Regions from separate parts of the Acetobacterium sp. MES1 genome, predicted to be linked through region 4. Evidence: riboswitches for the same ligand, from Rfam matches in the RefSeq annotation. Region 4 holds a riboswitch; each other region holds the start of a gene.

Region 1 (7,352 bases), on a different contig from region 4:
ACACCCGCTGCATATCTTTTAAGCTGATCAATCCCTTTGTTAACCGATTGATCACCAGTTCTGTTTTTTCTTTCTGTTGCAGGGACTCTAGAATATTAAGAGTAATTTTGGTATTGCGCAAGGTTGAGATATCCTGAACAGTAACCAGCAGCACCAAGTTTGAATTCTCGATGGCTGCCATGGTAATGTCACTAAACACCGGTGCGGTATCAATCAGAATATAGTCATAAAAGGGCCGCATGGTATTAATCATGGTTTCGATGTTTTTAGGGGTTACATATTCGGCATATTCGGGGCTTTTGGGGGCACAGACAATGCTGACCCCAGAAAAATGCAAGGCCATCATCCGTTTGATGGCGTCAATATCACCAGCATCGTTGCCCTGGGATAATTCGGAAATTGTATCCTTAGGGTCAATATCAAAGTAAACATTGACATCGCCAAATTGGAGATCAGCATCGATTACCGCGACCTTTTTACCCATTTTTGCCAGCGATACCGCTAAATTTATGGCAATGGTTGTCTTGCCAATCCCGCCTTTGGCACCAAATACCGTGATAATCCGGGATTGCATATTATTGGATGCCGTGATATCCGCATTTTCCAAACGGGATTTTTCCATGTAATGAGCCAATTCGATGTTTTCCTGTAACGTTTCAGCATCAATGGGGAACTGTAGTACTTTGCGGATCCCGGCCAACATGACTTTTTCGATCATGCTTACATCAAAACTGTCACAGATAAGAATTACTGCACATCCGGGAATTCGGATATATATTTTTTCAGCCAAATCGATGGCTGCTTTGTAGTCATCTTCACATTGAATAATCAGCACATGGGGTTTCAAACTGATGGCTTTCTCCAGAACATTTTCATCCTGTTTTGAGAAACCGATAAATGCCACGCTGTCACTGCGAAGCAGGCTTTTAATTTCATAGATCCGATTGTCATTATTTCCGACAATCATTACCTTTATCTTTTCTATGGCGTTTACCCCATTTTTTTCTATAATATATGAATTATTATTTATTGCCGAATTAGATTAAGGCATGAACGGCTTTGGACCCAAAATGGCCTTGTCAACTGGTGAGCGGAGTACCAGACGATACTTCGGTGTTTGATCGATTGACAGCGCATAGGTAACTTTCTCGACCTCAGTTGCTGGTACCGATACCGTTACTGAGGTGTATTCCCCGCCTTTGTCGCCAGTGCTTATTGGGCCAATTTCCAGGATTTCGATATTCTCGACAACATATTGTGAAACGACACCATTTTCTTTTGTGATCCAAATAGTGACAAGATCAACACGATCTCCCTTGACTAAATATCCACCTACCCCTTTTTCTTCATCGACCAGAATGGTCAGGGCCCGATAATTTGGTTCAATGGCGTAGGATAAATTATTATTTTCCTGATTGGTATCACTTAAACGACTGGTCAGGATCTGTTCATTGGCCTCAATGTTCTCCTTGGTGATACGCCCCAGAACATCCTCCGGATTGGCAATTGACAGTTGGTGAACCATCTCAATTGGTACTTCTTCGGTTGTTAGCATCTCTTTTTCAATGACGGTTCCTTTGGGAATGGCTTGAGTTGCCAAAACAACGGGCTGTGTCGCCTGGTCTTTGCCTTTTTGCAGAGAGATTGCAAATTGAAAAACTGCAAATCCGGTGATCACCGATACGATCAATGCAATTATTACGAGTTTTTTCATCGATTTCTCCATTCAACTGATTAATGGGTTTATAAATGGTATTTACCCAAAATACCGGTAATTATTAATTATTCGGAAAGGATCAAATTATATAATCCAAAATCCCCATCGGTTCCTTCCCCGACGTTACTTCCAGAAGAAGCGCCATTTGACACCATATTTAAGAATGAACCAGTGATTTCACCTTTATCAGTTTGATTTTCCAGAAGAAACGCGGCAAATCCCTCCACTACAACGGTTTGTTTATCAACCGTATACGAGTAAATGGGCACCTTGACAATTCTCGGGCATGTCGGTTCGAAATTATCAGTAGTGCAGCCAACACCGCCGCTGAGCGCACCAAAATGGGTACAACCGTTGTAACGTTCATCAAAGCCCTGAAAAGTAGGTCCTTCCATGTTTCCCATTTCTTTTAAGAGAACATCACCAACACTGATTTCACCGGCATAACCCTGGGTAATCCAAATCCGATAATCGCTGGCCCCCCCTCCTTGGCCATCGAGATCAAGTGCTCCAAAAAAGGATGGGGAATCGCTCCAAACATTTTTTTCCCCGTATTTCAAAGTTACGTGCGTCAGGTTATTGCTGGCCAACCTTAATTCCATTTCCTCTTTCGTCAAGCCAATTGGTGCCACCCCAGTGGTTCTGATAACTGGCGACAGTTTTGCCACAGCCGTTCGGGTAAGGTCCAAATAATCGACTCCAAATATTTTGGCAAAATACATCGGTACCGTATTATCAACAGTAACACGAATTTCAGTATATTGACCATTACTGATTTTCCCCAGAATGACATCCTCAGGCGTTAAATCCGGAAAACCATTAAGATCGGCATAATTAATGGCACTCTCTTTAATCTGATTGACCTTGGTGGTGTTTCCCGTTTCGATGGGTAGTAACCGCCCGGATGAATATACGGCTGCATCCGCAGCTTTTTGCTGTTCTCCAGTACTTAAAAACGCCAACCCCAGATCGATTACCAATGCCAGCATTCCCATAATAAATACCATCGAAACGGCCACAATAATCAACGCATCACCTTGTTCGGATTTTTTTATCTGTCTATAGGGAAATTTTTTTAATAAGTTCATTATCTGTCTCATTTACTCCACCTTCATGGTACAGGATGAAGAAAGATTCATGGTTTCACCCTGAACAAAAACACCAACAATTGGAGTCAATATATTCACATCATCGCTGATAACGATGATTACATCACCAAGACGGGGGTTTGATGTATTTGTAAACGTGATGCTGATGTCTACAGTGTCGGCAATGTTCTCAGGAGCAATTGTCCGAATATGCTCTTCAATTGCTGTCTTACTGGTTGAATGAACGATTGCATAGCGTGCGCCTTCTCTTGCGGCATAATCAATACTGTTCTGATTCATAAACAGCCAACCAAAATCGATAATTGCGCACAAAATCATAATCAAAATTGGCAGGGTGATAGCAAGCTCAACAATTGCTTGCCCGTCTTCTTTTTTTATCCGTTTGATTATGTTTGCAAACATGTTTCCTCCCTGATCATTCATCCTGAAGATCTGATTTATTTAACTGTAACTGGAGCAGATCGTTTAGCCGATTAAAAAAGGCATATTGATTACGTCCGGCAGAAATCTCCACTTTGACGTTGCCAATATGCCACTGGTTTCTTCACAGTAAACACAATAACTACCTATAGGCTTTATGCTGCTAATTGGGTTCCGATATCCGTAAAGAATTGACCGATTTGAGGGCCCAGTAACCAGATGGCAGCAATGGCAGCCAATGCAATCCCGGCAATAATCAAACCATACTCAACCATACCCTGTCCATCTTCTTCTCTAATCATGCGTGATAATACGTTTTTCATTTTATTTACTCCTTTTAATTAGTATCTTCGATAAATTTCTATTGATCTATTATCGTTTAAGCCGCTAATTGAGTACCGATATCGGTAAAGAACTGACCAATTTGTGGACCCAGTAACCAGATGGCAGCAATGGCAGCCAATGCAATCCCGGCAATAATCAAACCATACTCAACCATACCCTGTCCGTCTTCTTCTCTGATCATGTGCATCAATTGATTTTTCATTTCAGTTTCTCCTTCAATATTTTATATTTGTTAGTCAAACTAATTAGAATCATTATGCTGCTAACTGAGTGCCGATATCTGTAAACATTTGCCCGATTTGGGGTCCCAATAACCAAATGGCGGCAATGGCAGCCAATGCAATCCCGGCGATAATTAAGCCATATTCAACCATGCCCTGTCCATCTTCTTCTCTGATCATGCGTGATAATCCGTTTTTCATTTTTTCTTCTCCCTTTTTAATAAATTTTACGTAATCGATACCAAGTTTGCCTTGGTTTAAAACAACATTCCAAAATCTATCAGATAATTTGTGTTGTTAAAATTTAAAATTAATACGGATACAAAACTGGAAGCCATAAACGGTCCCAGGGCAACCTTTGATTTCAAATTACCTTTTCGTCTAATGATCAGGTATGCTGTATAGATCATCAGAAAGAAAGTCATTATCATAATCGCAGAAATTATTCCATAAACACCCAAACAAAAACCAACCGCAGCGGCATATTTTACGTCTCCCCAACCAGCGCCCTTTCCAATTATTGCTGGTAAAAAGAATATAATAAAACCAATTACTAAACCAAAGATATTCATTCCAATACTGGCAATCGGTTGCCCGGTAATGATGAAGGCACCGCCCACGAATATCGTCATTAATACCAGCTCATTGGGGATTTTTTTAATGCTGATGTCTACAGCAGAAAGAATGACACAGATTGAAAAGAGCAACATACATTCCAATGTTTTTGGTTCAAGTCCGTTGAGCTTTACAAAGATCAACCAGATGGTTGCGTTAAGCATCGCCCAAAAGATTGTTTTTGTAACATTGCCGGACAACTGATGGTTAGTCAAGGTCTTGACTCGCTGTCTGACTAAATAATCAGTCGCTTCTTTCATTAATACGCCAGTCACTGCTCCAATCATAAAAACTTCTGCAGTTATCAGTAATTGATCCATCAGTATCCTCCATTCGTTTTTTGCAATAAAAAAGCAACGATTTACTCGTTGCAATTAAGGCGAATTAAATACACCTATAATCTGCAACTGGCTGTCATATAAATACTTATTTAGACCCTATAGCTTTGCGTCCTTACCTTTCGATAAGTTTGCCAAATATTAAATTGACCAATAACTGAATCGTATAGAATAAAAAAACAACGCATTGACACGTTGCATTATAATCATCATTAAAAAATGTGGTTGTGCAACTGGCTGTCATATAAATAATTACTTAGACCCTAAAGCTTTGCGTCCTTACCTTTCGATAAGTTTGCTAAATATTCTATTGGCATCATGATAAGGCATATATTATCAATTGTCAAGTGAATATTTTGCGAATTATTTTTTTTATTATATTTGCAGCAGTAATATTTTGCTCAAAATACTTTAGATTACTACTGACATTAAATATAAGATATTCATTATATGCGCCGATGTTTCTTGTGCATCACTCGACTTTTGATTAATATTGTTGTGCAATTTTGTGATATTATTATCAATCATCAATTGTATTATAATAATCTAATGTTGCAGCCGTTTTTTTGATGATCAATGTTATTTCGCGAAAACTGTTAATCAATATAAAGTCAATGCTTAAAATACTGTATGTTGATTTATGCGGTATAATATTTAAATATGAGCTTTGTAGTCAGCCATAAAAACCAATAATAATTCCTTAATAAATATTTAAAAATAATTGACAGCTGCTCCGAATTGTGATAAGTTATAATCAGTTAGTTATAACTAACACAAGGGGATGGAGGGCACCTAATGAGCATTGTTATTATTGGCGGAAATGATCGCATGATTTATCAATATAAAGATTTATGCAAAGAATATGATTGCCGGGCTAAGGTTTTCACCCAAATGCAGGGTGCGATGAAAAAGAAAATCGGCGTCCCAGATTTGATTGTATTATTTACTGGGACGGTTTCTCATAAAATGGTAAACTGTGCGACCGATGAGGCAAAAAGACTTAATTTACCCCTGGCACGGTCACATAGCAGCAGTTTGGCTGCATTACGAAACATTCTGGAAGAGCATTGTGCTCAATGTAAGAATTGCGATGGGTGTGTTTTAAAATCGCAGACCCGGAAGATGTAGTCATGAGTAAATTCGAGAGAGAAATGATACGCCACTGCTCGCCTACATTGGCCGGAATGAAAACTGGTAATTTATTCAGTTATCCATTTACCAGCTATTGCCAACTCGCAGAGCAGCTGGATCAGTGTAATGATATGTTGAATGCTCGTGGTGTCTATCTGGAGGTACTGAGGATAAATGCCAGTCGGGTTTTAATTTATGTTTATCGTGAAAGTCGACTGCTTAAAGATTTTTCATGTCCCCGGGTGGACAGCTTTCTTCAGAATATTGGCTATCATACCGATGATTTGAAGTCTTGCCTGGAATTTTTATCTAAACGGATTCAAAATTCCAGTGAATTCCCTCACGAGATTGGCTTGTTTTTAAGTTATCCGTTTGAAGATGTTCAGGGATTTATCGAGCATGAAGGAAAAAACTGTAAATATTGTGGTTGCTGGAAAGTGTATTGCAATGAAAACGAAACAATCAAACTTTTCAACAAATATAAAAAATGTACGCAAGCTTACTATCAACGATTGCTCAGTGGATCATCCCTGATGAGATTGACTGTTGCTGCATAACTAAAAATTGAACTATTGTGATTGTTTTTTAAAAGTCCATCCATCTGATATTGCAAAAATGGATGGACTTTTTAAAAAAATGGGTTAATTAGGTCGTTTACGGGTTTATTTTCATCGTCTATTTCAAAGAAATGATTAAAAATATTTTCTGCCGCGGCTGAATCCAGTGGTTTGCTAAAAAGATATCCCTGAATATAGTCACAACCGCCACGCTTTAATTGCCAATATTGATTCCAATCCTCGATTCCCTCTGCGGTGATTTCCAGTTTTAGACTATGTGCCAATGAAATTAGACTATCCATGACCTGATTGTTTTTGAGGTTTAGAAACTTTTCATTGATGGATTTATCCAATTTAACCTTATCCACTGGTATATATGTCAGGTAATTCAGAGACGAATAGCCGGTACCAAAGTCATCCAGGGCGATTTTGAAACCAGCATCTTTTAATCCCTGCAAAAAAGACATCGTTTCAGTATCATTCTCCAGCAGAATGCTTTCTGTAATTTCGATTTCAATCATTTCTGGTTTAACTGCATGAGTCGTTATGAGTTGCCCCAGATATGCGATAAAATTTTTATCCTTCAATTGTTTACTGGAATAATTAATCGCAATTATTTTTTCTCCGAACCCCATATCTCGCCACTTCGCAAATTGTTCAATCGCAGATTTAGCTACCCAACGCCCAATATTAATAATCAGCCCAGTATCTTCTGCAACTGGGATAAATTGATCTGGTTGGATATTATGATCTTTTAATCGCAATAATGCTTCGAACCCATGGATTTGAGCTGAGCACAAGTCGACTTGCGGCTGATAGAGAAGTTTGAAGCCATCTGTTTCTAAGGCTTCTCGAATAATCGCTTCTATTTCGATTCGGGTATTTATAATGTCTTTCAT
Region 2 (7,352 bases), on a different contig from region 4:
TTAGTTGAACTTAAAATGCGAGAGTTATTGGGGTATTTAACGCCAATTATTCTTGTCAGTATTGTCATTGGGGGCGTCAGTTATCTGATTAGCACTCCCATAGCAACCTTACCATATGCGCTGATCAGACTGATTGTCATGACGTTTGCAGTGGGTTTTTTGTATCTTTTGGCTTTTAAATTTGTTATTATTAAATATATGCCCGAAGATTTCAGGGGGTTTATTGAAATTGTAAAAGATCAGACGACGAGAAAACTTGTACCGAAGAAAAAAAACATCAAATAATTTAACCTGGAAGAAGGATTATGGACGATAAGCAAATTAAATCTAAGGTGATTTCATCTTTGTTTTGGAAATTTATGGAGCGACTGGGAACGCAGGGAATACAGTTCGTTGTCCAAATTGTATTGGCGCGTCTCATATTGCCAGAAGAGTATGGGACAATTGCATTGATTACAATATTCATCTCGTTTGCCAATGTCTTTGTTCAGTATGGGTTTAATACCGCACTTATTCAGAAGCAGGATGCAAATGAAACTGATTTTTCATCTGTGTTTTTTTTAAGTTTAGTGGTTGCGGGGCTATGTTATGCAATCCTGTTCATTTCGGCGCCGCTGATTGCCGATTTTTTTGAGAATCCAATGCTTATACCACTGCTGCGAGTCTTGTCGACCACCTTGTTTCTAGGTGGTTTAAATTCGATTCAAAATGCTGTTGTTGCCAGAAATTTGGAATTTAAAAAATTGTTTTACAGTAGTTTAGGAGCTGTTGTTGGGTCAGGAACTATCGGCATCGTGATGGCTTACAATGGGTTTGGTGCCTGGGCATTGGTAGCCCAGCAACTTACGAATCAATTGATGGTGGCGGGGATTCTTTGGTTTACAGTAAAATGGCGACCGGGGTTTTTATTTTCTCTGGAAAGCTTGAAAGGCCTTTTTTCATTTGGATGGAAATTATTAGTTTCCGCACTTATTAATATGCTTTATAATAATGTTCAAAGCTTGTTCATCGCAAAAATCTATAATCCGGCGATGCTGGGTTATTTTAATCGGGGTCAGCAATTTCCATCATTGATTGTCTCAAATATAAATGGATCAATCCAATCGGTCATGTTTCCTGCCCTGGCCCTTAAACAGGATAATCGACAGCGAGTCAAGGAAATGGTCAGAAGAGCGATTGTGACCAGTGCCTTTTTTATCTTTCCGATGATGGTTGGATTGGCAGTGATTGCCGAACCACTGGTCACAATTCTCTTGACTGATAAATGGTTACCCTGTGTCCCATTCTTGCAGATTTCCTGTGCAGCATTTGCTTTGTTACCAATTCACACTGCTAATCTCCAGGCAATCAATGCCTTGGGCCGAAGTGATATATTTTTAAAACTGGAGATTATTAAAAATGTTGTCAGCTTAACGATTTTAGGAGTCTCACTCGCATATGGTATCTATGCGATTGCTGCCGGGATGTTTTTTAGCAGCGTTGCCTCATCGTTTATCAATGCCTATCCCAATAAGAAGCTATTGGATTACAGTTATGTACAACAATTGAAGGATGTTATGCCATCGCTGTTATTATCTTTGGCAATGGGTGGGATTATCTATTGTTTTTTATGGCTTAATATGAGTCCTTTAATAACCCTGACACTACAGGTAGGTGTCGGAATCTGTATTTATTTTGGAATAGCAAAATTACTTAAATTTGAATGTCTGATATATCTAATGGTCACCGCAAAGGAGATGTTGGACAATCGAAGGAAGCGTGAATAAGATGATCATTGGAATAATGCAACCCTATTTTTTTCCCTACCTGGGATATTTTAGTTTGTTAAAGCAGGTTGATCGGTTTATTTTGTTTGATACGGTTCAGTTTATTCGGCATGGGTGGATTGAAAGAAACCGAATTTTAAAACCGTGCGAAGGAGTCCAATATATTTGCGTACCGCTGGTAAAAGCTTCACACCTTGCAAAAATAAAAGATGTGTCAATCAGAAATAACGAAGACTGGCGAAATCATATCCTTTGCCAATTGAATCACTATAAAAAAAAAGCCCCCTTCTACAAGGAGACCATGGCGGTGGTCGAAAGAGCTTTGGCGATTAATACGGAAAGTATTACTTATTTAAATCATAATACAATGAACTGTGTTTGTGATTATCTGGGGATCAAAAAAAATATAGAGATTTTTTCACAAATGAACCTGGAAATTGAGCCAGCCAATGAACCGGATGAGTGGGCCCTTAATATCTGCAAAAAAATTGGGAAATGTGGAGGAATACTGGAATCCGATTGGAGGGCTTTCATTTTTTAATCCTGAAAAATACGAAAAGTCTGGGATAAAAATACATTTTCACTCGGTGAAGATAAAGCGCTATCCCCAACGCCGTCCGGTATTTGAAGAAAAACTTTCAATCATTGATGTGATGATGTTTAATTCACCAACAGAGATAAACAGAATGCTGGATGACTATTCGTTATTTTAGCTGAGAAATCTGAACCGGGTTTTGGCAATGGAGATCCCTTTGATGAGTGATTATCAACAACACATTTTTAATGAGTGCAAAATGAATGCAAGTCACGCAGGCGCAGAATTACATGATAATTCTTATCAAATTCTCCCAAATTTCCCGGAAAGTAAAAACGAGTCAAAGAAAAAAAAGCGAGGAATCAAAATGGATGTTTCAATCATGCAACCTTATTTATTTCCTTATATTGGATATTTTCAAATGATTAATTGTTCAGATTATTTTGTGATTGCAGATGATGTGCAGTTTATCAGGAAAGGCTGGATCAACAGAAACCGGATTTTATTAAATGGCGAACCTTTACTGATCACATTACCATTAAATCGAGACAGTTCTTTCCTCGACATCAATAAACGGAGCTTTGTAATGCAATCTGACCCAAGGGGAAGTCGTGCATTCCTGAATAAAATTGTGAATTCATACCGGAAAGCTCCGGAATTCAAATTGATTTATCCTTTAATTGAAGTGATTGTGAATTTTAGCAATAATAACGTTGCAGAGTTCCTGACGAATAGTATAAAAGAAATTTGTGTATTTCTGGACATTGAAACAGAAATATTAATTGAATCCTCCTTTTTATTATCACCGGAACTAGATTATCAGGATTCAGTTATTTATGTGTGCAAAGAATTGAAGGCAAAACGTTACATAAATTCGATCGGTGGAATGGATTTATATTCAAAACGTAAATTTGCAGAAAATGGTATTGAACTTAAATTTATTAAAACGAGGGAGACATTAGAATACCGACAATTTTATTATCAGTTTGTGCCAAACTTATCGATCATTGATGTGATGATGTTTAATCCCAGGGATCGAATTAAAGCGATGCTAACAGAATATGACCTGGTTGAAGGCCACAATTAGATCATTGCGACATTAAAAGAATTCAAGATATCGGATCGAGGTTATTTTTTACTAAGTGATTTTTGACGGCTTGGCAAAAGTCCCAGTTTTCAAAAAGCTCTTCCCAGTTATTGATAATTGCAGGAACATTGATGCTTTGGTCTAATCGCTTCAGAAACTCGTCACGCTCGATTGTGACGACGCCCATGCTTTTGAGATGATCGGTTGGCCAGGTTCCGCAATCGATCATCGTACAGTTCAATTCTTCCAGTCGAATGGTCAAGGCGATCATGGCAAATTTCGAAGCGTGGTTAACACGTGTAAACATTGAAGAGATATAAAAATATGAGCCGCATGAGAAGCCAAACAATCCGGCCACCAGATTGCCATCTTGCCAAACCTCGATGGAGTGTTTGTAACCTAAATCATGTAAAGTGCAACACGATTTTTTACGGTCAGGGGTGAGCCAGGTGTACGCTTCTCGGGATTCGGTACAGCCATTGATGACATCATCAAACGCTTTGTCCACGGTCAGGTGAAAATGGTTGTGCTTAATTAAACGCCACATGACTTTTGAAATATGAAGATGCTCAGGAAACAAAACACAACGGATCTCTGAAGTCCACCATAAAATTGGCTGATCAACAAGTGATGATGGGTAAATACCATTTTTGAAAGCAAAAATAATTCGTTCAGGGCTTAGATCGCCACCAACCGCTAATAATTCGCCAGCAGAACCCATCCGGACGCTCTTGTTCGCAGTTGTATGTGGTGGAAAATATAATTCTTTGGTTAAAAAATATGCTTTGCCTTTATACTGGATATGTTTTATATAAAATGCCTTGAGAGTACCATTGAACAATCGTGCATCCATTTTAATCAGTTGTGATTTAAAATTTTTAAACATAATTTAGCGCCTCCCGATACAAAGTTTCGTGTAAAAAAAGACTGATTGGGTACATTTATTTATTACCCAAAAATGTGATTTATCTGCGTTAAGTTAAAAAAATAAAATGAGTTGCATCACAAACTACCGATTTCTGAAATCAAAAATATCTGACAATTAAGCCATTTTGGCAAGGATAGCAATTGATCCGAAGAGATACCATATCTTGGAACAGAATATTTCTGGCATCAACATATAGCGCATGTGACGGTTTTGAAGCTCTGGCAAAAACAAATTTAAAAAAAGTTAAACAAGGCATTGACTAGTATCCAAAAATGTGATATAGTGAGCCCAAGAAAAGCAAATATTTTAATATTCGAATATTTGCTCAGTTAAGAGATTGTATGTAAGTGCGATTCAAAAAATGGAACGTATAAAACAATACTTAACAAATCAATTTGATTTGGGGAGTTGTTTAAGGTGCCGTTTATTTTCTACGATAAAAGCAAATTTGGTGAAAGTCAGAGACGCAAAGCTAAAGGGCCTGTAAAATGGCAGCCAGCTACCGAAAGGAAGGTAACATACTCAAAAAAAGCGATTACAAAATTTTAATATTGATCGTGGAATCACTTTCCAACGATAAAGGCAAACCTGTTGAAAAATAGGGACGCAAAGCTAAAGGGCCTGTAAAATGGCAGCCAGTTACCGAAAGGGAAGTTTTTTATTTGCAATTCATCGTTATTCAACGAAAAAGGCAAACCAACTGAAAAGTTGGGACGCAAAGCTAAGGGCCTGTAAAATGGCAGCCGGCTACCGAAAGGAATACCATCATGAAAAAAATATCTGTTTTTTTAGTCACATTATTTGTGTTATTTAGTGTTATGCCAATAAATTCGGCATTTGCAGCCAGAGTCAGACCTCCTAAAAAACCTGTCACAGTTACACAACCCGTGGTGACCGAACCCGTGGTGACCGAACCCGTAGTGACTGAACCCGTAGTGACTGAACCCGTAGTGACTGAACCCGTAGTGACTGAACCAGTTGTCACACCACCAACAACACCAGTGAATCAGGGAGTCAGTGTCAAAGATTTTGGCGCAAAAGGGGATGGCATCACCAATGATACGGCAGCGATTCAAAATGCCATTAATGATGCCAGCAGTAAAAACGTTACCTTGACAATTCCGGCAGGAACCTATGTGGTTACCAGTCAACTGGAAGTCAAGAACAATACCAGAATCAGCGGTTATGGGGCTACCTTGTACATGGCGCCACAGCCGTCAGCCGTAGCAAATATTTTGTGGTCAAATCCGGCTTCATACATTTCAAATGTTACCCTTGAAGGGTTGACACTAAAATCCCAGAACACCATCGCTGGAGCCGACTATTATGCCAACAGCATGATCAGTAACGTTCAGGGAATGTTTTTCCAGGGCATCAGCAATCTGACGATCAAAGATGTTTCGATGGACAGTATGTATGTGGGTCTGAAAATGGGACAATCCGGAAGCAGCCGCAACCAGGGAGTCACCGTCAGCAATCTTAAAATTGATAAAACCGGGATGCCCATTCAGATTTCCGGAACTAACAACTTAACCATGACCGACAGTATTCTTAACGCCAATGATGGCGGAACAAAATGGCTTCATGCAGCTTATATTCGCGGCGATAACAGCAATTTCCTGTTTCGAAACGTCGAGTTCAATAATGCCCCTGGTGGCGGTATTGCTGTAGCTGGTAATGAAAAATTCCCAACCCCACCGGATCACATCGTCTTTGAAAATTGTCGTGTCAAGAACAGCGTTGTCGGGATGCACATCAATACTGGTGCCAATAACGTCACAGTTAAAGGCTTAACCATCACTGGCAGCGGTCTGGGATTCAAAATTGCTGATGCCAACAGCTTAACCATCAGCGATGTCAACATCAGTGGTGCCAAGCCAACAACCACCGATATTGGCGCATTCAGCATCGGCAACAGCTATCAGGCAAGTATTAGCAATGTTACCGTTGACTCAACCGGGATGGCCGGTGCATTGTACTGGTTTATCGGAGAAGTGAAGGATACCACGATCTCTGGAATGAACGTTACAAATGTCAATAAAATTCCGTTAATCAGTGCCAGCAGCACTTCCAAGACAACCAATGTCGTGGTTGAAAACTCCAGCTTCCAGTACAGCAGTATCGACAAATACGGTATCGGATTCAGAGGTGTGGGATCACAGGCCGTGCTGCGAAACAATACCTTTACCAATAGCGGCGCATCCTACTCTTATCTGATTTATAATCCCGAAGGAACCCAGATTCAAGTGTCCAATAATTCTTACAGCGGATTCCAGCGACTGAATTCCAGCTCTGATTTTTCCGTGGCTACCAATAATTTTAATCTGCTGACAGCAAAGGTTGATTAAGAAAAAAGAATAATTGGAATTATTTCTGAAACAAAATAAAAGATCAAGAAAAAATAAGCCGTGCTTTTGCAGGGCTTATTTTTTTGCTGCAAAAGGATAAAAAAGAAAAACTGGTTTTTCGGAATGAATATTCATTAAAATAGTGGTAAGTTACGGCTGAAAGGGGTAAAATACATACAATGGAATATGAATAAGTTTTGAGAAAAAGGCGGAGTAAAAATGAAAATACTAATTACTGGTGTGGCAGGCTTCATTGGTTTTCATTTAGCTAGTTCATTGCTTGGCGAGAATCATCAAATAGTTGGAATTGACAATCTTAATGATTATTACGAACAATCCTTAAAAGAAGATCGTTTGGTTATCTTGAAAAATCATTGCAAGTTTAGTTTCTATCAAGTGGATTTAAAAAATGAAGCTGCAGTCGATCAAGTTTTCGAAACCCATCGACCCGACTATGTGGTTAATCTGGCTGCGCAAGCTGGCGTCCGTTATTCAATCACTAACCCTTATGCCTATCTGGATTCCAACCTTGTGGGATTTATGAATATCCTTGAAGCATGTCGCAATTATCCAGTGGAGCATCTTCTTTATGCCTCATCAAGCTCAGTGTATGGTGGAAATAAACAGGTGCCATTTTCGACCAATCACAATGTCGATCATCCGGTTTCTCTTTACGCTGCGACTAAAA
Region 3 (7,352 bases), on a different contig from region 4:
GTTGGTTTTTCTATTCCGATGCTTTCCGGAAAAAAATTGGCGATGAAAAAGAAATTATCGATCAGATGGAAGATGCCCTGGAAAACCAGGAGTTTGAAATGTATCTGCAGCCCAAGTACAACCTCCACACCAACCGCTATTGTGGTTGTGAAGCCCTGGTACGCTGGCGAAACCCCCACAAAGGGCTGATCTCACCCGGGGAGTTTATTCCCATTTTTGAACAAACCGGGTTTATTAAAAAGCTGGATATGTTTATGCTGGAAGAAGTATGTCGCATTCTGAAACGCTGGGAAACAGACGGTTATCCGGAAATTTCCATTTCTGTTAATCTTTCCCGTAAGAATCTTAAACAGAGCGATTTTGTTGAACGGGTTTTAAACATTACCAATCAGTATCGGATCAAGCGCAGCAATCTGGAAATCGAGCTGACCGAATCCAGCATTTTTGAAAATGTTGATCGAATGATTGAGATCGGCGAAGCTTTTCGTCTTTACGGTTTTAAAATGGCCATGGATGATTTTGGCTCCGGTTACTCCTCAATCAATCTGCTGGGTAATTTACCCCTGGATGTCATTAAAATGGATCAGGGTTTTTTCAACAGTCATCTCAAGCGGGAGCAGAATCTGATTGTGGTGGAATCCACTATCAAGATGATTAAAAAACTGGGGATGACCGTCGTCGCTGAAGGGATCGAAACCGAAGCCGAAGTCGATCTGCTGCGATCGCTCGGATGCGATATCATCCAGGGTTATTATTTTGGCAAACCGATGACGGTTTTTGAATTCGAAGAACAGATTTTTTAAAATGCCGGAAGGTATTGGAAAAGGAAGATAATGGAAACTAAGAACATTCGTATTGGTGATATCTTAATTAACGCCGGCTTTATCCGGGAAGAACAGCTTCAGGAAGCCCTGGCCTATCAGAAAGTCGATAAAAGCAAGCGACTGGGAGCGATCCTGGTTGAATATGGTTATGTCACCGAGGATCAGCTGCTGACGGCTCTGTCCAAACGGCTGAATGTACTGGTGCTGGATTTAAACGATACTCCCATCGATCTGGAAGCCGCCGCAAAAATTCCCCAGAATATCGCCTTTAAATATACCCTGATTCCCATTGGCGAAGAAAATAACCACCTGGTGGTGGCCATGAATGATCCCCTCGATTTTTATGCCATTGAGGACCTGCGGCTGATTACTAATATGAACATCGATGTGGTGCTGGCCACCCGGGAAGTGATTCTCGAGACCATCCGCAAAACCTATACCGAAATTGAAGCCAAAAAAGCTGCCAAAGCTGCCAACAAAACCGTCGAGGGCAGCAGCCTGTCTTTTGTTGAGGATATCCTCACCAATGAGGGCGACGCCCCGATTGTCAATCTGGTTAATTCGGTCTTGTTAAAAGGCCATAATGCCGGGGCCAGTGACATTCATATTGAGCCCTTTGAAAAAGAAACCATTATCCGGTTGCGGATCGATGGCCTGATTGTTGATTATTTGACCCTGGCCAATAATCTTCATCAGTCGCTGATTGCCCGAATCAAGATTCTTTCCAATTTGGATATTGCCGAGCGCCGGGTACCCCAGGATGGCCATTTCCGGATCCGCATCGATGGGGTTGAAATGAATGTCCGCAGCTCCAGTATTCCCACCGTCTACGGCGAAAAAATGGTCATGCGGTTTTTAAGCATGAACGTCCCCCTGGATCATGCCGGTCAATTCGGGATGAACGATGGGGATTATCAGAAAATCCTCCAGATGCTGCAAAGCCCCCATGGGGTGGTCTATATTACCGGCCCCACCGGTAGTGGCAAAACCACCACCCTTTATATGATTTTGGAAATGCTCAGTCAGCGAAATGTCAATATTGCCACCATCGAAGATCCGGTGGAACGAAACCTGCCCAAGATCAATCAGACCCAGGTCAATATTTTGGCCGGGCTGACCTTTGATGTGGGACTCCGCTCGATCCTGCGGCAGGATCCTGACATTATCATGGTCGGTGAAACTCGGGACACCGAAACCGCCTCGATTGCTGTCCGTTCGGCCATTACCGGCCATCTGGTGCTGTCCACCCTCCATACCAACGACGCCGTGTCGGCGGTAGTTCGGCTCCAGGACATGGGCGTCGAGCCCTATCTGGTGGCCAACTCCCTGACCGGGGTGGTAGCCCAACGATTGGTCAAGAAAATCTGTCCCAACTGCCGCGAAGCCTATGTCGCTTCAGAAATTGAAAGAGAGCTGCTGGGAGAACCCCGGCTGACCACCCTCTACCGGGGCCGGGGCTGCCATATTTGTAATAATACCGGCTATAAAGGCAGAACTGCCATCCATGAAATTTTGGCGATTGATAAAACCATCCGCAATCTGATTTCCCGAAAAGAACCGATTGAGGATATTTATAACTATGTGGAACAAACCGGGAAGCTGATTCCGCTGAGAAAAAGTGTTGCTAATCTGACCATCCAGGGGATTACCTCGATGGAAGAATTTCTTAAATTATCATACTATGTGGAATAGGGAGGAGCCTGAGAATGCGTTTTTTAGATCTGGTCAACTATGGTCGCCGCAACGACTGTTCGGACATTCATTTATCCCGGGACCTGCCCCCGGTTTTTAGAAAAAACGGTCGCCTCTATCAGAGTGATTTTGAGCACAACCCGCAGCTGATTGAACAGCTGATTTTTAGCATCCTGACCCCGGCGGAGCGCAAAAAGCTGGAAGATGGAAGTGACCTGGATTTTTGCCATGTTACCCCGGAAGGGCTGCGGCAACGGGTCAATATCTATAAACAGCAGGGCAGCTATGCCGCCGCCATCCGCCTGCTTAACGATACCATCCCCAGCTTTGAGGAACTCAAGCTGCCACCGATTATCCGCAAGCTGGCATCGGAGCCCCGGGGGCTGATTCTGATTACCGGGCCCACTGGCAGCGGGAAATCAACCACCCTGGCCTCGATGATTGACTATATCAATACCAACCGGGCGGTCCATATCTTAACCATTGAAGACCCGGTGGAGTATAAGCATACACACAAGCACAGCATTGTTCATCAGCGGGAAATCGGGGTCGATGCCAGCTCCTTTGCCGCCGCCCTGCGGTCGTCGCTGCGGGAAGACCCGGATGTTATTCTGGTGGGCGAAATGCGGGACTACGAAACGGTATCGGCCGCCGTCACCGCCGCTGAAACCGGCCATCTGGTGCTGTCGACCCTGCATACCATTGGCGCCGCCAATACCATCGACCGAATCATTGACGTTTTTCCGCCCCACAGCCAACAGCAGATCCGCACCCAGCTGTCCAGCATTTTAAAAGGGGTCGTTACCCAGCAGCTGGTGCCCCTGGCTAGCGGCGAGGGCCGGATGGCCGCCCTGGAGGTGCTGATTGGCACCGATGCGGTCTTAAACCTGATCCGTGAAAACAAAACCCACCAACTGGCTTCGGTGATGCAAACCGGTGGCCGGGATGGGATGAAAACCCTCAATGCCGATTTGGCGATGCTGGTCCGCGACCAGAAAATCAGCTACGAGGTCGGCCTTGAGTGGGCCAGCGACAAGCAGGAGTTTAACCAGTATTTTGGGCGATAGCCTGTTATTAAAATAACGTCAGTTATAATTTGTAGGGGCGGTCCGTGACCGCCCACAACACGGTTGAAAATTCAGAACCTGTTCATAAAATGAACAAATTAAAAACACTTGGCTAAAAAACCACCTTATCCCATTAAAAATTTATAAAAAGATTAGCTTGACTTTTAATTGAAAAAGAATTACCCTAAGAGAGCGAAGAGCAAATCAGATGAAAGTCTGTGACGCAAAGCTTTAGGGTCTACGTTATGCTGGCGGTTTATACGCCAGATAATAGGACAGCCAGCTGCCACACGAGATGTGGCTTTTTTTGTGCCTAAAAGTTGAAATGATGGATAGAAATGACGGGCAGGTTTTTAAAGCGGGCAAATTTATGAGGGTTGTTACGCTTTCTAACGCAAGCGAATCAAAACAAGGCTAAAAAGAACAATGACTCAACCGCAAAAGAGTCATCTAAAATACAAAGGATATGTCACGAAGATGTAAAATATTAACTTGACTTTTTAATCACTATCAACTAAGATTAAACTAATGTAAATTCGAAAAAGGCAAAGCAGGGGAAACCCTGGGACGCAAAGCTAAAGGGTCTAAAGCCGTGGTCAGGGCACCAAACCACCACGATACGACAGCCAGCTGCCGCACGGTGAGAGTGCGGCTTTTTTTGACAAAAAATTTGGCAATAATGGAGCGGGATTAAGGCAGCTTAAGGAGAAGTGTGAGATAATCATTATCACTTACCAATCAGTCATATATAAAAATAAGTATATAAATCATCGCTGGCGCAGATGATCATATAGAGCATAAAAAAAACGAAATAAGGAGCAAAACATGGAACTGATTAATAAGATACGGAGAAGCAGAAAAGGGTTTACCCTGGTGGAAATTATTGTGGTATTGGTGATCCTGGCGGTGTTGGCGGCATTTACGATTCCTTCAATGATTGGATTTGTCAAAGATGCTAAAAAGAAAGCGGCGATTGCAGAACAGAGAGAAGTTTATGTAGCTGCGCAAGCAATCGCTACAGAATATTTTGCAAAAGACAAAGCTAATGCAAATACTAACCTAAATATAGCGACTCCCGCAGCGGCAGGTGCTATTGCGGTAAATTTAGGATCTGATGTGCTCAAAGGAGCGGACACAGATGCAGAAATTGCTGCTCTGCCTGAGGCGGCCAGAAAAATGTTGACTTTTCTGGGAACGGATATTAAAGCGAGTGAAGATGCTGGAGCTACTGATTCTTTATGGGTTGTAAAAATTGGTACAGATGGACAGGTAAAAGAAGTAACATATACAAGAGATGGAGAAGTCTTGGATCCGTTAAAGCCTAATTCAAAATTTGAGTAGTGAAATAAAGTTGATAGCCTATGCGCCATAGGATATTTTCTCCTCCCTCCCAGGCGCAAACCCGTCATTGGGTTTGCGGGGATAGGGAGATTTTTTTTATTTCAGCAGTTCATAAAAATCAAATATTCAGTAGGTGGGGACAATGAAGCAAACCAACACCAGCGTCAATCGGCGAGTCCACTACTAAAAAAAGCCAAATCTTTACATCCTTTTAAGCCAATCCGACGGATCACATGGTAAAATGAACCAACGTTTTGTCGTCAATCATTGCTGTCAAATTTTAAGGTTGGCAGCTTCACATTTCCGGGAGGTAAACCGTGAACCCAATTGCCAAATATCAGTTTCCTCCTGCCAAAAACGAGCCGGTCGCCTTTGATCGGGGGTTTCCCCTGGCGGTGGTCAGTATCCTGTTTTTTGTGGTGGTGATTATTGCCGGTCTGGTACTGAGTAGCCAGCACAGCGCCAATGCCGCCAATGCCCGGCTGGTCTATCTGGCCGCCCAGGCCAGAGCCATTGAGTCGGCGGCGACTGGTCACTACCAGGTGCCAGTGCAGGATGATCTGCTTGATTATATTGGCGTTGAGGTCAATCAGGATGCGGTCATCACTGTGGTTGATGAAAACCGGGATGCCACCATCGATTATATTGTCTATCGCCGGGGCGGACGGGTCACCAGCTATTCCCCCGGAAACCTTGAAGTTACCAAAGAAAAATAATGCGAAAGGAAAACGCCGATGGTTGCACTGATTCAATTTATTCTTTATCTCTATATTTTTGTCATCGGCATCGTCATCGGCAGTTTTCTTAACGTCGTCATTTATCGGGTGCCGCTGGAAATTTCGGTGGCTAACGGCCGTTCCTTTTGCCCGAACTGTAATGCCCCGATCAAGGGCTATCACAATATTCCGCTGTTTAGCTACCTCTGGCTGCGGGGCAAATGTGCCGATTGCGGCGGGTCCATATCCATCCGCTATCCGTTAGTCGAACTTTTTACCGGGCTGCTGGCGATTTTGATTTTTGCGGTCTACGGTTTTTCCTTTCAGTGGCTGGTGGTGTTTGCCGCCGGGGCGATTTTAATCTGCATCACGATGATCGATTTTGATACAATGATTATTCCCAATGGTCTGGTCATCGCCCTGATGGCCCCGGCGCTGCTCAGTTTTTTTGTTTTCACTGAAGTCGGATTGCTGTTCCGGGTCATTGGCATCTTTATCGTCAGTCTGCCGATGCTGGTGCTGGCACTCTTTATCTCTGACGCCTTTGGCGGCGGTGATATCAAACTGATGGCGGTGGCTGGCTTTATGCTGGGCTGGGGCAACACGCTGCTGGCGGCCTTTATTGGTGTCGTCCTGGGTGGGGTGGTGGCCGTTTATCTGCTGGTTAAAAAAACGGCGGATAAACATATGGCCTTCGGCCCCTATTTATGCATCGGCATCATGACAGCGCTGCTATTTGGTGATATAATAATACGTTGGTATCTGACCCTGTTTGGGTTAAAATAATTTAAGCTAAAGTCAAAAACGGAGGGCGCCCATGCCGGTTTATAAATATACAGCAAAAAATTTACAATCCCAGCTTATCAAGGGCACCATGGAAGCCGCATCAGCGGAAACGGTGCGGCGCACCCTGCGGGCCAACAATGAGTTTGCCCTGAAAATCAATGAGGTCCAGGAGCATCATAAGGCCTATAAACTCAAACCGATGGAGCTGTCCGATTTTTCCCGCCAGATTGCCAGCATGCTGGGCTCGGGCATCACGATGATCCGGGCGATCAAGATCATGGAAGAGCGGGACATTAAACCGGCCATCAAAAAAGTTTATGGCTTACTGTATCAGGAGATCCAACGGGGCAATACCCTCTCTTATGCCATGGAATTAACCGAGGGTTCTTTTCCGGAGCTTTTGATTAACATGTATAAATCTGGTGAGGCCAGCGGTCAGATGGAGGGGACCGCCCGGAAAATGGCCGATCATTATGAGAAGGAACACAAACTACGGGGCAAAATTAAAAGCGCCATGACCTACCCGGTGATTCTCTTTTTTATCACCGTGGCGGTGGTGGTGCTGATCTTCACCCTGATTCTGCCCCAGTTTTTTACCCTTTTTGAAGGGATTGAGCTGCCAGCGATTACCCAGCTGATGATTAATATCAGTAATTCCATGACCAACTACTGGTATATCTATATTATCGGTTTATTGGTTGTTATTGTGCTGGGTGGCTTTTTAGTGACGATTCCCCAGGTCAAAAAAGCCCTGGATCACTTTAAACTGAAAATCCCCAAGATCGGCAAGCTGATGAAAATCATTTATACCGCCCGTTTTGCGAGAACCCTGAGTTCCCTTTACTCCAGCGGTTTGGCGATGATCAACGCCCTGACCATCAGTGGGGCGACCATTGGCAACAGCTATTTGCAGTCCCAGTTTCCCC
Region 4 (7,352 bases):
TTCTCGTTCGTCATCGGTCAGCGGCACAAAATCGTTGCCGACTCGGGTATTTTTTAGAACCTGTTTGACTGAATCCATGCCAGGGATCAATACTGAAATATTGGGATTTTCAGCTACCCAGCGCAGGGCGTAATTAGCGTGGATAAAAGCGCCGCCAGCCAGTGGTTTCATAATAATGACCCCGACATTTTTTGATTTGGCTTTTTCAAAGAGCGGTCCGCCACGGTTTTCGACAATATTATAAGGAAACTGAATGGTCTCAAATTTATCCTCATCCAGAGCACGATCGAGAACTTCATAAGAGTGGGAGGTAATGCCGATATGTTTAATCAGCCCCTGTTTTTTACAGTCGACCAGCGCATCATATCCACCCCCGGGGCTCATAATAGTTTCATAATCGGTCATCGTTTTGGCATTATGGAACTGATACAAATCGATGGTATCGGTTTGTAACTCGGCCAGACTGGTTTTAACATCAGCCATTACCTCATCATAGCTGAGTTTTGGGGTTTTTGTAGCCAGGTAAAAATGTTCCCGACCCCATTGTTTCAATGCTTCCCCGATCATTTCTTCACTGTTGGTGTAAGCTCTGGCAGTGTCAATAAAATTAACGCCTTCTTCAATAAGGTTTTCAACAATTTCGTCAACTTCCCATTGGTTACAGCGTTGGATTGGAATGCCACCAAAGCCAATAAGGGATACTTCTAATCCGGTTTGTCCCAGTACTCGCGTTTCCATTTTACACCTCTTCTTTTCTTGGTTTTGCCCATTTTATCATATCAAATCACAAAAGTCATCTGTTATGCGGGAATTGGCTCAAAGATCCGTTGCATTTCAACTTTCTTTCAGGTTGGTAGATGAACATTAATTGACACTCCAATCGCTGATGGTGTAAAATGAAACTATGTTAATAGTTAAGAAAGAAGGTAAGAATTATGAGTATTCGTTTCGATCTCTCTTATGCAAATATAGATTCCAGTGAGTTTGAAAGCCGCTATCAACAGTTGGCTCAAGCCAATGATGACTTGAACAATAAAACTGGGGTGGGCAATGATTTTCTGGGCTGGGTGGACTATCCGATCAAATATGATCAGGATGAATTTGTCCGGATTAAAGAGGCCGCCGAAAAAATTAAAGAGCGTTGCGATGCGTTGGTGGTGATTGGTATCGGTGGTTCCTATTTAGGCGCAAAAGCAGTCATTACAGCCCTGACCAGCCCTTTTTATAATGAAGAACCCCGAGCAGTACGAAAAGCCCCTAAAATATATTTTGCCGGTCAGAATATCAGTGGAAAATATCTGGAAAAGTTGCTGGCACTGCTTGCGGATCAGGATGTCTGTGTCAATGTTATTTCGAAATCCGGGACAACCACGGAACCGGCCATCGCCTTTCGGTTTTTCAAACAGTTTTTGGAAGATAAGTATGGCAAAGCGGGGGCACAGGAGCGGATCTTTGTGACAACGGATGCCGCCCGGGGAGCCTTAAAGTTTATGGCTGATGAAGAAGGCTACGAAACCTTCGTGATTCCCGATGATATTGGCGGTCGTTACTCCGTTTATACCGCCGTCGGTTTGCTGCCCATTGCAGCAGCGGGGATTGATATTGATGCGCTGATGGACGGTGGAAAATCTGGCTATGAGGAGTATAACAAACCGGAGTTTGAAAAAAACCCCTGTTTCCAATATGCATTGTATCGGAATGTCCTTTACAACCGCAGCAAGAATATTGAAATATTAGTGGATTATGATCCCTCTCTGGAGTATCTGGCAGAGTGGTGGAAACAATTATTTGGTGAAAGTGACGGTAAAGATGGCAAGGGTCTTTTTCCGGCTTCGGCGCATTTTTCCACCGATCTCCATTCGCTGGGGCAGATGATTCAGGATGGTCCCAAAAACCATTTTGAAACCGTAATTGTCATCGAAGCGGATCAATCGGATCTCAAAGTTTTCCGGGACGAAAAGAATCTGGAAGGACTTAACTACCTCACCGGCTGGGAAATCGATGCTGTCAATGAAAAAGCCTTTATGGGCACCCTGCTGGCTCATGTTGATGGCGGAGTCCCCAATGGGATCATCCGACTTAAAAAACTGGATGCCTTTCATATTGGCAAACTGATTTATTTTTTCGAAAAAGCCTGTGGCTTAAATGGTTATTTACTGGGGGTTAATCCTTTTGATCAGCCCGGAGTGGAAGCCTATAAAAAGAATATGTTTGCCTTGCTGCATAAGCCTGGTTATGAAGATCTGACTGCCGAATTGGAAGAACGGCTATAGACAATCACAGCGTCCACAAAAGAATCGGCTATTCTTTGCGATAGTGGCAACGAAAGAATGAAAAATTGAATATTTAGCACACGACAGATCGTTACAATTGTGATACAATATTAAAAAAAATAATACAAATTGTCGATTAACGTTCCTGAAAAAACGCCAAAAAATATGGTTCTTCGGCATAAAAAATACTGAATTACAGGGCAAAACTGTTGTGAAATAGTGACGCAAAGCTAAAGGGACTTTCTTAAGTCAGCCAGTTACTCAAATAGATTTAACGATTTAGGAGGTAATGGTGAAGAAATATGACGAAAAAAAGTTTTTAATTCTCAGCTTTGCGTTGTTTTTTTTGGTCATGATGATGGGCTTCATTAATTTTGTGGCTTTAACTCAGGAGTCTTACGAGATAATTCTGGGGACGCTTCTCTATGGTCTGGCGTTTATGGGTCTCTTTGTGATCAGTTTAAGCAGTAATCTTGCCATCGGTACCTTTAAAAAAGAAATCCAGCGGCTTAAGCAGCTCCAGGATTTTGATTTTTTAACGGGTTGCCCCAACTGGATCACGTTTAAAAAGGAGTGTGAACGAATCCTGGACACAGATAATAGCCTTGATTATGCGATGGTTATCTTTGATATCGATAAGTTTAAGGCCATCAATGACTTATACGGGCACCAGACCGGTAATGAAATCCTCACTGCTATCGCAAAAATATTAGAAAAGTATCTCAATGAAGAAGAGCTTTTTGCCCGAATGGCCACCGATAATTTTTGTATTTTAATGAACTATGAGGGCTATGGAGAGTTTTCTCAGAGGCTGGAAAATTTAATTCGCAAAATCAATAGTTACTCTCAGAAATTCATCGTCAGCATCTCTATGGGTATCTATCTGATTGGCGAAACGGAGTTGGATATTAGTGCGCTTAGTGATCGTGCCAATATGGCAAAACGGTCGATCAAAGATAATTCCCAGATTAGCTATGCATTTTATGAAGAATCCATGCGGGTTGCACTGATTCTTGAAAATGAAATTGAAAACCGAATGGAAAAAGCATTGGCAAGTGGCGAATTTGAAGTTTATCTTCAGCCCAAATATCTGTTTTCGGACGAACAGATTATTGGTGCCGAGGCGCTGGTGCGCTGGAATGATCCCGAGCGGGGGATGCTGCCACCCAATGAATTTATTCCCTTGTTTGAAAAAAATGGGTTTGTCAAAAAAATTGATACCTATATGTTTGAAGCGGTGTGCAAGCTACTGGCCAAATGGCAAAAAGAAATGGATCAACTGACCAATATGATTATTTCGGTTAATTTTTCCCGGCTTCATCTGGAAAATATGCTGTTACCGGAAGAATTGCTGGCTATTACCAATCGTTATCAGATCGATCCTAAAATGATCGAAATTGAGCTGACCGAAGGTACGATTTTTAATAATGATGTCCAGATGGTTGAGATTATGAATCATTTAAAAGATTTTGGATTTCATATTTCCATTGATGATTTTGGTCGGGCCTATTCATCTCTCAACACCTTAAAAAACCTACCAGCGGATATTTTAAAATTGGACAAGGCTTTTTTCAGCGAATCGACGGATAATGCCCGGGGAGAGAAGATCATTACCAGTATGTTGAACATGGCCAAGGATCTGGATCTGATTACCGTGGCTGAAGGGGTGGAAACCCGGGAACAGGTGGAGTTTCTTAAAGAGAAGGGGTGCGACATTGCTCAGGGATTTTTCTATGCCAAGCCCATGAATGTGTTTGAATTTGAAGATCTTGTCAAAGAAAAACTGAAATCAGCTTAGGCTGGATTTCAGTTTTTTTAAGTGTTTATCGCAGGCGATGATTATTCTGAAGGATTTTCAAAATTCAGACCACCACAGGTAATGTCGGCAAAAACCGAGAGGGCCACTGAATGATCGGGATCGATACAAACCGTGTGATCGGCAATTCCGCCAAATTTACAGGTATCAACAATTTTTAGCCGGAAGTTGTCAGGAACAATGATGTTTAGGCCACCATTAACGATGTTGATATCCATGCGATACGCATCTTTTTCGGTGATCACCTCTGAAAAATCAAGCTGCATGCCCCCAAAGAAGGCTCCGATTTTTATGTCCTGCATCGTTTGCTTTTGGTAATCTTTCATTTTTCCGCCATAGAGAACGGCTTCATCCAGCGATTTGGGACTCTTATCCAGACTGTCTTCAAATGTTTTGGCCTTTTTTATCACACCGGCGTGATAAAGCGCCACGCTGGTGGCCAAAATAACACTGGTTCCGATGAGTATGTTTTTTATCTTCATGATTGATCCTTCCTGTTCTTTTTAATCAGTTTACCATGATTTTAAGAAGAACCGTATCTTTTTTTGTTTTTTTAAAGAACATCTCCGATAATTTTAACTAAAAATAAAGGTATTATGCTATAATATTCGAAGCATCTGTTCAGCATTGCTGAATAAATAAGAGCAAATGAAAGGTCTCAATGGAAACAAAAAAGTATTATGATGAGTTTGAAACCATTGTTGGCGATATTATAACACACAGTGAATTCCAAAAATTAAGAGAAATTGATCACCATGGCAATGGTTTGTATGAACATTCAGTCGCAGTTGGATATTACTCCTATCGCGTAGCCAGATTTTTAGGTATGGATTATGCCTCCATTGCCCGGGGCGCAACCCTCCATGATTTTTTTCTGGAGTCCTGGCAGGGAAAGGTGAAAACCGGAAAGGGCTTGGATCGAATCAAAGAGATGCATGGCTTTTCGCATCCTAAAACAGCCCTGGAAAATGCCGAAAAATATTTTGATATTGATGAACGTCAGGCCGACATGATCGTCAAGCACATGTTTCCACTGACGCCTGTTCCACCAGCAAATTTGGGCAGCTGGGTTGTGACGGCAGTGGATAAATTTGTGGCTACTCACGAACTGGTTTTTAAAAACACCCAGCCCATCAAACGGCTGAAAAGTATGATGTCCAAAGCTTAAGACACTATCTGTTGCCTTAAGAATTATATATGACCCTAATAAATTGATTTGACGGAGGATAGAACTTGATCGAAGAACAAATTGAACGCGCAAAAGCCCATTTTGGAGAGCTGATTAAAGAACAACTGACCCGCATCGAAAAAATGGCGATTCAAAAGGATTTTACTGATTTTACAACAAAAGAACAGATTATCATCGGTGTTGTCGGTGGTGATGGCATTGGGCCATTTATTACAGCTGAAGCCCAACGGGTATTGGAATTTTTATTGGCCGATGACGTTAAAACGGGCAGAATTGTCTTTAAAATCATCGACGGTTTGACCATTGAAAATCGGGCCGCCTGCGGCAAAGCGATTCCGGATGAGGTTTTAGCAGAACTCAAAACCTGTGATGTAATCTTAAAAGGACCAACAACTACCCCCCGGGAGGGTGACCCCTGGCCAAATATCGAAAGTGCCAACGTGGCGATGCGTCGAGAATTGGATTTATTTGCCAACGTTCGACCCGTATCGGTACCGGAAAAGAATATTGACTGGACCTTCTATCGGGAAAACACTGAAGGAGCTTATGCTGTTGGCAGCAAGGGCATCCATGTCAATGATGATCTTGCCATTGATTTCACCGTCACGACCCAGGAAGGTTCAGAGCGAATCATCAAGGCCGCCTTTGATTTTGCGGAAAAATCCGGTAAAAATAAAGTGACCGTAGTGACGAAAGCCAACGTTATCAAAACCACTGATGGTAAATTTTTAGATACGGCTAAAGCGATTGCCAAAAACTATCCAACTGTTGAAATGGATGACTGGTACATCGATATCATGACCGCCAAACTGGTGGATGAAAAACGACGTAGTCAGTTTAAGGTGATGGTTTTACCAAACCTCTATGGTGATATCTTAACTGATGAAGCGGCTGAGTTTCAGGGTGGTGTCGGTACGGCTGGATCAGCCAATATCGGCAAACAATATGCCATGTTCGAAGCGATTCATGGATCAGCGCCACGAATGGTGGAAGAGGGTCGGGGGCAATATGCCGATCCCTGTAGCATTATTCGGGCCGCCGGGATGTTGCTGGTGCATATTGGTTACAATGAAAAAGCTGAGCAGCTTCAAAAAGCTTTGGACATTTGCGGACTGTACGAGAAAAAACTGGTGCTCACCGGACGGGAAACAGGCGCCACGGGTTCAGAGTATGCCGACTATGTCATGGAAACTTTGTCCAATCCCAACCTGGACGCAATTTATGAAAAATTTATATAACTGATGAGGGCGTCTTTTGAGACGCCCTTTTTTTGCGGCAACGATCAGTTGGATCAACAGCGCTGCGAGCACTTAAAAAACACTCCAGAAAAACTGATACCATTGTCTGCTACTTCCATAAGCGCCTGTCACGGGGCGCTTGTGTTTGAAATGTTATCTCATACAAAATCATATTTATTTAGGAGGCTATCATGCTGGAAAAAATTGATTTAGGTGTAACAATCGACAAAGAAACCTACCGCCAGGAAAAAGAACGACTGACGGTACGGTTAGGTGAACTGCAGCGAACCCTGCACGATATGGGTATTCCTGTCTTAATTCTGTTTGAAGGCTGGGATGCAGCTGGCAAGGGAACCCTGATCAACGAATTGCTGATGCCCATGGATCCACGGTCTTTTCGGGTCCATAATTTCAAAAAGCAGGAGAGTGAGGACGAGATTTTTCGTCCGTTTTTATGGCGTTACTGGACCAAAACGCCGGAGAAAGGTCAGATCGCTATTTTTAACCGCAGTTATTACAGCGACCTGGTCTACCGCAAATCAATTGATGCCTTAAATATGCAGGGGCTGATGAAACAGGCCAATGAATTCGAGCAGGCGCTTTCGGATGATGGGATGATTATTTTTAAGTTCTTTGTTCACATCAGCAAAAAGGAACAAAAAAGACGCTTTAACAAGTTGCTGGGAAATGATGCCACAGCCTGGCGGGTAACCCCTCGGGATAAAAAAGAAAACAAGCATTATGATAAGCTCTATGAAAAGGTCAACCGGGGACTGGAGCTGACCGACAACGACTGTGCTCCCTGGGTGATTATCGAAGGCGAACAAAAAGACTAT

The links. Region 4 has a riboswitch for cyclic di-GMP ahead of BI182_RS01205 (putative bifunctional diguanylate cyclase/phosphodiesterase). Riboswitches for the same ligand answer to the same signal wherever they lie in the genome.
Region 1: it holds a riboswitch for cyclic di-GMP, as region 4 does, so the genes downstream of both, BI182_RS10625 (prepilin peptidase) here and BI182_RS01205 (putative bifunctional diguanylate cyclase/phosphodiesterase) in region 4, are expected to answer to the same signal.
Region 2: it holds a riboswitch for cyclic di-GMP, as region 4 does, so the genes downstream of both, BI182_RS11040 (glycosyl hydrolase family 28-related protein) here and BI182_RS01205 (putative bifunctional diguanylate cyclase/phosphodiesterase) in region 4, are expected to answer to the same signal.
Region 3: it holds a riboswitch for cyclic di-GMP, as region 4 does, so the genes downstream of both, BI182_RS02680 (type II secretion system protein) here and BI182_RS01205 (putative bifunctional diguanylate cyclase/phosphodiesterase) in region 4, are expected to answer to the same signal.

What each region holds. Positions count from the first base shown of each region.
Region 1 covers NZ_MJUY01000036.1:6,019-13,370, forward strand. Annotated here, with positions in the region: gene BI182_RS10590 (CpaE/TadZ family protein) at 1-967, opposite strand, end outside; gene cpaB (Flp pilus assembly protein CpaB) at 1,043-1,714, opposite strand; gene BI182_RS10600 (pilus assembly protein TadG-related protein) at 1,783-2,817, opposite strand; gene BI182_RS10605 (TadE/TadG family type IV pilus assembly protein) at 2,818-3,228, opposite strand; gene BI182_RS10610 (Flp family type IVb pilin) at 3,402-3,569, opposite strand; gene BI182_RS10615 (Flp family type IVb pilin) at 3,626-3,793, opposite strand; gene BI182_RS10620 (Flp family type IVb pilin) at 3,846-4,013, opposite strand; gene BI182_RS10625 (prepilin peptidase) at 4,070-4,747, opposite strand; cyclic di-GMP riboswitch class I at 4,827-4,911, opposite strand; cyclic di-GMP riboswitch class I at 4,991-5,075, opposite strand; gene BI182_RS10630 (DUF2325 domain-containing protein) at 5,561-5,893, shown strand; gene BI182_RS10635 (DUF3793 family protein) at 5,896-6,453, shown strand; gene BI182_RS10640 (EAL domain-containing protein) at 6,525-7,352, opposite strand, start outside.
Region 2 covers NZ_MJUY01000036.1:88,113-95,464, reverse strand. Annotated here, with positions in the region: gene BI182_RS11065 (lipopolysaccharide biosynthesis protein) at 1-285, shown strand, start outside; gene BI182_RS11060 (lipopolysaccharide biosynthesis protein) at 306-1,766, shown strand; gene BI182_RS11055 (WbqC family protein) at 1,768-2,307, shown strand; gene BI182_RS17295 (WbqC family protein) at 2,216-2,479, shown strand; gene BI182_RS11050 (WbqC family protein) at 2,522-3,388, shown strand; gene aat (leucyl/phenylalanyl-tRNA--protein transferase) at 3,411-4,274, opposite strand; cyclic di-GMP riboswitch class I at 4,748-4,823, shown strand; cyclic di-GMP riboswitch class I at 4,888-4,963, shown strand; cyclic di-GMP riboswitch class I at 4,997-5,071, shown strand; gene BI182_RS11040 (glycosyl hydrolase family 28-related protein) at 5,084-6,664, shown strand; gene BI182_RS11035 (NAD-dependent epimerase) at 6,884-7,352, shown strand, end outside.
Region 3 covers NZ_MJUY01000009.1:6,304-13,655, reverse strand. Annotated here, with positions in the region: gene BI182_RS02695 (bifunctional diguanylate cyclase/phosphodiesterase) at 1-803, shown strand, start outside; gene BI182_RS02690 (GspE/PulE family protein) at 834-2,516, shown strand; gene BI182_RS02685 (type IV pilus twitching motility protein PilT) at 2,531-3,583, shown strand; cyclic di-GMP riboswitch class I at 3,772-3,874, shown strand; cyclic di-GMP riboswitch class I at 4,118-4,221, shown strand; gene BI182_RS02680 (type II secretion system protein) at 4,409-4,924, shown strand; gene BI182_RS02675 (hypothetical protein) at 5,242-5,640, shown strand; gene BI182_RS02670 (prepilin peptidase) at 5,659-6,426, shown strand; gene BI182_RS02665 (type II secretion system F family protein) at 6,458-7,352, shown strand, end outside.
Region 4 covers NZ_MJUY01000004.1:53,474-60,825, forward strand. Annotated here, with positions in the region: gene BI182_RS01195 (aldo/keto reductase) at 1-738, opposite strand, end outside; gene BI182_RS01200 (glucose-6-phosphate isomerase) at 936-2,273, shown strand; cyclic di-GMP riboswitch class I at 2,463-2,538, shown strand; gene BI182_RS01205 (putative bifunctional diguanylate cyclase/phosphodiesterase) at 2,566-4,071, shown strand; gene BI182_RS01210 (LiaF domain-containing protein) at 4,113-4,571, opposite strand; gene BI182_RS01215 (HD domain-containing protein) at 4,751-5,257, shown strand; gene BI182_RS01220 (isocitrate/isopropylmalate family dehydrogenase) at 5,323-6,516, shown strand; gene pap (polyphosphate:AMP phosphotransferase) at 6,708-7,352, shown strand, end outside.